Regions from separate parts of the Bacillus sp. 1A genome, predicted to be linked through region 1. Evidence: riboswitches for the same ligand, from Rfam matches in the RefSeq annotation. Region 1 holds a riboswitch; the other holds the start of a gene.
What was found. Region 1 has a riboswitch for magnesium ahead of ACUN0F_RS04065 (FtsW/RodA/SpoVE family cell cycle protein). Riboswitches for the same ligand answer to the same signal wherever they lie in the genome.
Positions count from the first base shown of each region.

Region 2: another riboswitch for magnesium. It lies ahead of ACUN0F_RS25590 (P-type ATPase); the one in region 1 lies ahead of ACUN0F_RS04065 (FtsW/RodA/SpoVE family cell cycle protein).

Region 1 covers NZ_JBQYLZ010000001.1:802,581-807,669, reverse strand. Annotated here, with positions in the region: gene ACUN0F_RS04080 (prolyl oligopeptidase family serine peptidase) at 1-53, shown strand, start outside; gene ACUN0F_RS04075 (choloylglycine hydrolase family protein) at 160-1,146, shown strand; gene ACUN0F_RS04070 (serine hydrolase domain-containing protein) at 1,315-2,352, shown strand; partial or broken gene ACUN0F_RS04065 (FtsW/RodA/SpoVE family cell cycle protein) at 2,607-3,649, opposite strand; M-box (ykoK) riboswitch at 3,910-4,086, opposite strand; M-box (ykoK) riboswitch at 4,594-4,761, shown strand; gene mgtE (magnesium transporter) at 5,041-5,089, shown strand, end outside.
Region 2 covers NZ_JBQYLZ010000001.1:5,020,508-5,025,596, forward strand. Annotated here, with positions in the region: gene ACUN0F_RS25585 (5'-3' exonuclease) at 1-532, opposite strand, end outside; gene ACUN0F_RS25590 (P-type ATPase) at 663-1,388, opposite strand; M-box (ykoK) riboswitch at 1,731-1,896, opposite strand; gene ACUN0F_RS25595 (DUF350 domain-containing protein) at 2,022-2,408, opposite strand; gene ACUN0F_RS25600 (glutathionylspermidine synthase family protein) at 2,405-3,640, opposite strand; gene ACUN0F_RS25605 (hypothetical protein) at 3,644-3,955, opposite strand; gene ACUN0F_RS25610 (RNA-guided endonuclease InsQ/TnpB family protein) at 4,675-5,089, shown strand, end outside.

The DNA of each region.
Region 1 (5,089 bases):
CTGAGTATGTTATAAATGATATTGCTACTTGGGTGCAAGGAAGATCAAAATAAAATTAGCAACCATATTTTTATAGAGGTCATTATACGTACCTATCAACTTAAGGATAGAAATTAAATGGGTTTTTGTTTAAATAAACTAAATAAAGGGGTGCTCTTTATGTGTACTAGTTTGACACTACAGACAAAAAACGGTCAACATCTTTTTGCAAGAACAATGGATTTTACATTAGATTTCAATCAAGAAGTAATAATAGTTCCTCGACGTTATCAATGGAACAATATAACTGGTGAAATTATCAAGGCGAAAGAAGCTGTTGTAGGAATGGGGATTAACCATCAAGGAAGGATCATTTTGGCGGACGGAGTAAACGAATCAGGTATGACATGTGCAACACTCTATTTTCCAGGATTCGCTACTTATAGTAACAGTATAGATGACAATAAAAGGAATCTGGCACCATTTGATTTTGTGGCATGGTGTCTCACACAATTCAATTCTGTCGAAGAGTTAAAGAAATCTGTAGATAGTATTTCCTTTTTAGATGTACCATTATCTGTTTTAGGAGTTACCCCACCGCTACATTGGATTTTAGCGGATAAATGGGGAGAATGTATTGTATTAGAGCCGACAATTGAGGGGCTAAAAATGTATGATAATCCGCTAGGGGTAATGACCAATAGCCCTGAGTTTAACTGGCATTTACAAAATTTAAGACAATATATAGGTCTTAAATCGCAGCCATATGCGCCAACCCAATGGGGGAATGTACCATTAAGTGCTTTTGGACAAGGTTCAGGTTCAATGGGACTCCCAGGAGATTTCACTCCACCGTCAAGGTTTGTCCGGGCAGCGTATAGCAAACAAAATATTCAAGGGGTAGATAACGAAGAAGAGGGTATATCAGCAATTTTTCATATCTTATCAAATTGTGAGATTCCCAAAGGTGGAGTAATAACGGAAGAAGGTACATTAGATAATACCATTTATACAAGCGTAATGTGCATGGAGTCTGGTACATATTATTACCATACCTATGATTGTAGACAAATTATAGCCATACATCTATTTCATGAAAATTTAGATACAGATGAAATTAAAACTTATCCGTTCCAGCGGAAGCAGAAGATATTGTATGAAAACTAAATAGATTTGGAAGAACATTTGAAAAACAGACTTAATTAAGTTTGCTTTTTATAATAGACGATACGACTCATGCTATGACTTTTAAACACTTACACTCACGCTGACATTTTATATATAGTGTTTTTTATTAAATTTCTAATCATTTTAAGTGAAGGGTACGTGATTGAAATGGATAATACATATAATGAAAAGTCGCACACATTGATTAAACAATTATTTAACAAGTTTTCACCAAAAGCTCCTGGCTTTGCATATATTGCTAGTTTTGATAACGGTGTGACTTATAAAGGTGCGGTTGGTTTAGCTTCTATAGAGGAAAATTTACCTATAACCACAAGAAATATTTTTAATATTGCCTCAGTTTCTAAACAATTTACAGCATTTTCTATATTACTCTTAGAACAAGAGGGGAGATTGAGTTTAAATGATTCAATTGTAAAGTTTGTCCCTTCTATAGGAGCATATGCTGAACCTGTAACATTGAGACATCTAATTCATCACACTGGTGGACTAGTTGATTATATGGAATTGGCTGAAGCAGCAAATATTAAATATACTGATACATTAACTGTGGAAGAATCGTTAGAACACCTTAAAAGTCATCAAATTGCAAGGTTCCCAGCTGGCACAAAATTTGAGTATAGCAATACAGGATATTTTTTATTATCACAAGTGGTAGAGAAGGTAAGCGGCAAGTCTCTACGTCAGTTTACAAAGGATCGTATTTTTGACCCTTTAAATATGAAAGACACAACAATTGTAGATTACTATCCAACTACTATACCAATTACTAGTGGATATTCGAAGAATGAGAAAGGAACATATAAAATCTATGAAAGCCCTTGGGAACATACAGGGGATGGGGCAGTTCATGCAACAGTTGAAGACCTGGTAAAGTGGGGAGAGAATTTAACGACAGGTACCGTTGGTGGAAAAGAACTTGTTAAAAGAATGAGCGAAATAGGTCCGAAAATTTCTCCAACTGGGGAGACGATTATTGACAATGAAGATTATGCTTTTGGACTAAGGCTTGCTGAAGGTTTTAACTGTCGGTACTTGGAACATTCAGGAAGTTGGGCGGGTTATCGTTCACACTTCATGCGGTTTCCAAAAGAATATTTGTCTGTTGTAGTCCTAAGTAACTATAATAGATTTGACTCTAATAAATATGCTAATAAAATAGCAGAAATTTTTTTAGAAAAGTAAAAAATAGAGGGTAGAAGTCAGTATTTAGATTTGCTTTACCCCACGTTGTTTTAGGTGTAATTGATTTTGAGAACGGAAGGCAAGCATAAATTTATGCCTGCCTTTTTGGGTATTAAAATAAATATAAATATTAATATTCATACAGTTAAAAAAATAATTGGAAATTCTTTGAATATAGATTAATCAATAAGGCTGGATTTTATAATTTTAAAAAATAATTATAAAAATAATGTTACATTTTAAAATTAAATATTCTAATTATCAACTTTGATTTTATTGAAAATTGAAATATTAAGTAATATTCCTATTGCTATTAAATTAACCATTAAAGAACTTCCACCAAAACTTATAAATGGAAATGGAGTACCCGTAAGAGGAAATAGTCCTGTAATACCACCTAAATTTACAATGGATTGCATACCAATCATACACCCTATACCAATTGCTATAAAACTGCCGAATGGATCTACACATAATTGTGCAATTTTTAAAGAGCGAAGTACTATAGTCAAAACTCCAGCCAATAGAATAAATACACCAATAAATCCTAGTTCTTCAGAAACTATTCCCATTATAAAATCAGTATGTGGTTCCGGAAGATAACCTGTTTTTTGTATGCTATTTCCAAATCCACGACCAGTGATTCCTCCAGAGCCAATGGCAATAAAAGAATTTACAAGCTGGTATCCATTTCCTTGTGCATCAACAAAGGGATTGAAAATCGTAGTAATACGTGTCTTTTGAACTTCTGACAAACTATATTGAATTAAAAAATATAAAATAGGTAACCACAAAATAGAACCGATGGCAGTTCTTTTGATTAGTAGATTTATATTTATTCCTGAGCAAAGAAATATGCTAAAACCTATACCTAATATTAAAAGTGCTGATCCTAAATTTGGTTGTTTAAAGATAAGAAAAAAATTGCAGCTAAAAAAAATAAAAGTTTTCCGCTACCACTCCAGCTATTTTTAGCTTGTTCTTGTCGTAATGCAAAAAAACGGGCTGTTACGAGTATTGTTCCTAATTTAAGAAATTCAGCTGGCTGTATTCCAAAAATCCATGATTGAGCATTATTTACCACTTTTCCTTTCCATAAAACCATAATTAATAAAAAAATCCCCCCAACCATAATAAAGATTGAGACTATTCGTTTTTTCCATATTTCATATGGGAGTATAGCACAAACTATTAACCCTATTGTTCCTAAAAGTAGCTTTGTTAATTGAGAATCAACAAAGTGTCTACTGTTATAACCGTAATGCTGGACAGCGACAATGGAACTCGCACTATACATCATGATAATACCTAAAGTACATGTTATGAATAGAGGGAGGAGCAATAGATAATCGAGTTTTAATTTTTTTTCATTTTAATATCCTCCTGATTTAAAACAAAACATAATATTACATTTGCTAATGAATAAAACCTTGTTCTCATCAATTACTAAATAGGATTTTTGTTTAGGCAGATTCTATCGCTTACACCCTGTTTTCTTACGCAAAAATCCCCCTAGTATGTAACTAGGGGGATTCAAAATGGCATGACTAAATAAGGCTTTTTTCCCCCTAGTAGACCTTTGGCACTATACAACGTAAAGTAATGAAAATTCATCACTTAGCTATCTTAAGAAGAGCCTTAATCGGACAATTCCTGTTCTACCCATTGGCGTCTTTCGACATTTTTGGGCAATAGCCTGTGTTTGCATAGGAGCCTCACCTAACAGGTTAAGCAATATAAATTTTATGTATTTGTTTCGTGTAGCAAGCATAAATATATATTTTTTTCTTGTCAAGTAACCGTATTGCTAATTTTATATGTTTTATTGCATTATAATCCTTTGAGAAATGATGTGAGAAAATGTATGTAATCATTCTGTATAAGTACATATTTTCGACTTGTAGTGTATAGTTTGATTAAGTTGTTTAACCATATAAATTTGATAAACAGTAAAGAAGATTTTAATCATAAAAGAAGATTTTTTTAAGAATGTTCTTTTGATGTACAGAATGACTAATCATTCATCTTCTGTTATAAAGTTAAAGATTGATTATAAACAATAAATTTCATATGTTTTATAACGTTTCTTCGAATGAATTCTATTTGAATCCTATGTTTTTTAAATGGAATTTTAAATTTGTAATAGAATATAATTTTGTTTTCTATTACAAATTTTTTTAAGAATGAAATTGAAAGTGAGTTGACAAATATTAAATTCTGGTTTAAATTTTGAAGTAATTCAATAATCTTTGTTAGGTGAGGCTCCTGTATAGAGAAACGCTGCTGCCCAAAAATGTCGAGAGACGCCAATGGGTCAACAGGAACGGTCGGATTAAGGCCCTTCTTAATGTAGCTGGTTATAAAAACCTATGCTATACAGTGCTAAAACTCAACGAGGGAGTGGTATACGATTTGATAGAAAGGCACCTCTGTGATTTTGGCAGAGCTGTCTTAAGAATCATTTATTTGTATTGTGAAAAAACCTTTACTCCTTTTTGAGTAAAGGTTTTTCTGTTTAATTTTATTTATTTTTATCTTGTCTATATTCAAAAAGGAGGTAATTCTAACTAATGAATTGATTGCAATGTAACTATTATTGCTCTAATAAAAAATTTAAGACAGATAAAATAAAATAAAACCACTCATGAAACTCTAGAGTCTCCCTTAGCAATATGAGGAGGAGTTAACATGAAGAAATTATTAAAGGAATTACTTGTAACTAAAAATAATTTGGATG
Region 2 (5,089 bases), 4.2 Mb from region 1:
TTTGCCACGGCTCTACGCCTTTTTCTTCCATGATTTTCTCTGGTGTGTAATATTCGTAATTTCCAATTCCTTTGCGCAAGAGCATAACTGTAACGTTTTTATCAACAAGCTGAAGTAAATCCGTATCGCCTGTTAAAATATAAACTTCCGCTTCATTACAGTATTGTTTTGCAAGCGTACCGATACAATCATCCGCTTCATACCCTTTCATACCGATAACTGGAATAGACAATTTCGCAGTCATTTCTTGAACTAAATCAAATTGCGGAATTAATTCTTCAGGCGGCGCTACACGATTCGCTTTATAATTCGAGAACGATTCTGTTCTAAATGTCGTACTACCCATATCCCAGCATGTTACGATATGTGTCGGTTCAATTGCTTGCATAGCTGTTAATAAATGTTTCATATAACCATGAATCCCATTTGTAGGGGTACCATCTTGTCGTTTCATAAATTGTCCGTAGACACTTGTTGCGTAAAAAGCACGAAATAATAGTGCCATACCATCAACTAATAATACTTTTTTCATAATCCCTCTCCTACCAAAAAAATAATAACCCCACGTCATCACGTAAGGTTATATAAATAGATTACCATTCTACGTTTTTTCAACTTTGTCTATTATACATTGTTTTTGTATATTTAGCATCATTTACACATTAAGACGTTCTACTGCAACAAGTATGAAGAATTCCTGTATACGTATTTTTCCCAGTCGAAACAACTACAGCCTTTGCATTTCCGCCAACAATATGAGTCCCTTTGAAACATACGTTTTCAAGTTCAAGTGGATTATAGTCTTTCATTCGTTTTAAAGGAATAAATCGTTTACGCTCAAGGTGATAGCAACTTTCAAATTTCTCAATACTTGCATCTTTTCCTGTTAGCACGGATTCATTTACTAATAAATCATTCGCGTAAATGATACGTACATCTGCTGGTACTGTATCACCTTCTGAAAGAAAAATCATATCCCCAGGAACAAGCTCTTGTACTGGCACATTCATCATTTTTAATTCACCGTTTAAACCTGTTACACTAGAACATTCTACTCGAGACACAGTAATTTTCTCACATTGTAATCCATCACGCACATGTTGTTTTGAAAAACCTGGAATCATTCCACTTAGCTTCATCATTACTTCCGCAATACGCGCTCTTTTTGAAATTAATTCGTTTCGGCCGTATACTTGAATGCGTTTTTGTGCCTCTTTCATAGATAATCCGTCTCTTGTTGTTTTAAAATACGCAAATACAGATTTTACATCTCTCGTTGCGATTTCAATTAATAAATCTTTATTTTTTTGAAGCATTGTTTGTTCTTTCATTGATTTTTTACTTAATTTATATGACGTGTTACCCACAGTTTTGTTTGCATATAACATATTATCGTCTCCTCCTGTACAACATAGGAAGAAACGCTTTGTTTCTCAATTTATCCACTTTACCGTAACAGTGTTTGGCGCTTGAACATGCATATAAACGCTACATTATGATAAATATAGAGGGAGGAACAAGTCGTTTCCTGCCTACATCATATATTTTTGATTTGAAGTATATGGGTAACGGAACCGAGTCAGAATTTGACATGCTCCTCACCTCCTCGTTTAATTTTATAGTTTATACTATGAAGTTACTCATAGATTTGTAACAAAAAGACCCTTACTCCGAAAAGAGTAAAGGTCATGGCATACACAAATAAACGATTCCTAAACAATTAGAAATCTACGGACCTCTCCCTCGCCGAGTTTTAGCACTGTATAGCATAGGTACATTACCAGCTACGTTAAGAAAAACCTTAATTCGATCATTCCTGTTGACCCATTGGCGTCTCTCGACATTTTTGGGCAGTAGCATTTCTCTATACAGGAGCCTCACCTAACAGAGACTTATTTTTATTACATAGAAAATGTTACTCTTATTTAAAATAGATGTCAACAGTAGCCTACAATTTTTTCGAAAGGTATGGCGAACTAACGTATATAAAATAAAAACCTTTACGTTTAAACGTAAAGGTTTTAATAAGTTATACAACCAGCAATTACAATCCCAATGGAAAGCGATAAAAACATAAGAAAAAGACCGACTGCTTGATTATCTTCTTCAAGACTTTTGTTTATATTAAAGCGTGGTGTAAGCCACTCAGCTAAATAAAAGACGATAATTTGAGCCAAAATCCCAACGGCTCCCCACGAAACCATATCAAGAAGTGAAATGGAATTAGCTGCTGTCGAATATAAAACAATAGCTAACCCAAGTAATCGTCCTCCAAGTACATAGCTTACCGCCTTATTCCCTTGGGCCATTAACTTAAATTCTTTTACTTTCGTTGTCACTTCCATGAGGAACAGACCAATGCATAAAAGGCCCAGTGTTACTGCTAAATATAATAAAAAATTAATCATATACTTTCCTCCTTTTTTATACCTACCGGTAAATAGTACGATTCATTCCCCGTAATTTTTTCCCCAGCGCGAATACCGATACTACTCGCTTTTCCAGCAATTAAAAACGAACCAAACACATACGACAGTTTCTCCATCCCTTTCTCTGTTTCCAAAGATACGACTGGAAGTTCTGTATACTTTTGAAATATCGGCAGTGACGCTTTATACGTTTGGTGTGCATTTTGAATCATAATATTTTCGGCCTTATCGCGAACGGTAATTGTGTCTCCTTCTCTACCAAATGAAGGTTTTTGAACGAAAGAGCCTTTTCCTAAAAATAAATCTGGTTCTAAATATGTAGGTAACATATATTCTTTAATCCACTGTTGTTCCTCATTTGTATAAAAGGCCTTTTCTTCTGCTAACCCCCAAATCAGACACTGAATTGATTTTGGCTGAAGTAAAAATGCTGACAAAGGATTTATTATAAAAAGCTTTCCGGCTTTTACAAGTTGCAACAGTTCCACACCTACGAAGTCTCCTGTTTCAGGATCTTGATCCTCAATTAAATCTTCTATCGGATATGTTTGGCGATATAAAATATCAACCTGTACTCCATCTCTATCCACTAAAGCATCTTTTGTAATTCTAAGTTCTGACATTGGCACTACTTTATTTTCAACATGGCATAACTGACTCAAATACATAGTCGTATTCCAATCCTCAATATGTTCATGATGTGCTGTAAAAACAACATTTGGGTTATCTATTCCCTTTGTCGCTTCCATTACGGCCTTTGTAACACCAGAAGATAGTAATCGTTCTTGACCCAAGTTTGGATCATCATAGCCTAGTTTCCTACAAATTTTTCCATTCATTTGAAAACATTCCATAATAAAAGTTGGTGTATCACTATTAAACTCAAGCATTTTAATGTGGTTATCACTTGTTAAAACGAAATCAAATCGTGAAATAACAGATTCAGGATATAATCCTTTCATTCTAATGAAAGATAAGCTTGCAGGAGGATACCCAAGTTCAAGAAGCTGTTCGTCACTTAAATTCCGCAAAAGTTTAGCAGTCTTAAAAAATATTTTCCCCATTCGTTCAGTTGCTACTTGTAATTGTTTCATAGTCTGATTTGTTATAGGGAAAATATGAAACAAACTATACTCACATTCATATAAATCCGACCAAAAATTCGGATATTTCGAATAAAACTCTTTTCGATCCCTTATGTATTGCGACATATGTTAGCCCCCAAATCCTCCCTTTGAACCGCTTCCAATTCCACCTTTAAATTCCGCAGACGATTGATAAGATTTAAACGCCGATGAATTTTTAAAAGTGGATTTATTTTGATAGTAACTCCCACCATAAAAATAATGCCCACGATAACCTGACCTACTATCATCACACTGCCATACCCCAAGTTCATCATCCCAATCCCAATCTGAACAACTATTATCATTCGGTTTTGGGGGAAGATCTTGTGCACAGCCAAATAAGGTGCCAGTCATTAAAGACGTTACGACACCACCTACTAGCCATTTCGTTTTTGTCACCTTCGCACTCCCCTTTTTAAATTCTATTCCTATTATATAAGATAGCATGATAAAGTAGAAGAAAAAGGAAGAAGAGGGTAACTAACTGTTACGATTTATTTAAACAATTATAACGAAAGTTAATTAAATATATCAGTAAGCCCTGCTAGTCAAGTGATTGGCTAGTAGTGAGGGTTAACTGCGGACAATCCCTAAAGCTGATTGAACTACAACGTGGCTAGAAATAGCGAGCGTGAATGTCGCGAAAGCAGAAAAAATCAATCAGATGGTGCAAGGTTAAATCCTAAACACTAGAACAATGGGTCTTCCGCATCGAATCGTCTAAGTCAAAATAGATAAGATGAACGTTCAACGACTATCTCGTATAACTGACGAGAGTACATCACAAGCTTATGGTGATGGAAAAATCCTCTATCTCTAAAGAGATAAACATATAGTCTGCGCTCATGTGAAAACATGAGAAGTTCATAAGAGAACTGGCTAAGGAATTGCGCCCTTAGTTGAACGAGATACATTTAATTAAATCTATCAAACCTCATTGAATGCGCCGAACATATGTGCTACGGTAGGTTTAATGAGGTAAGAATAATAATGAAATTTTTACGAGTTAGTCAAGTATCGGAATTAACAGGTTTGTATCCTAGTAGTCTTAAGAGAATGCTGGTGGAACACGCTACGATTCAGAAGAACAAATCTTTCATTAAAGGAGTTACATTCTGATGATATTGGCGAAGAAAGTTAGATTGATTCCAACGCCTGAACAAGAAAAAGTGCTTAGAAACCATGCAGGTGCTGCAAGATTCGCTTATAACTATTGTAAAAGAATGAGTGATAGATATTATAAGCTATTTGGAAAATCTGTTTCACAGTTAGCTTTACAGAAACGATTTACAAAGATCAAGAAGCGAAAGAGATATGAGTGGTTAAAAGACATTAATGCACAAGTTCCCAAACAGGCTTCAAAAGATTTTGATAAGGCGAGAAAAAATTCGTTCAAAAAGTACAAAAATGGTTATCACACTTCTTATAAATCCAAAAAAGATTTAATCCAAGGATTTTATGCCAATTATGAAAGACTGACTATAGGAAAGAAAGTAGTTCATATTCAGTCCATTGGAGAAGTGAAAACAAGCC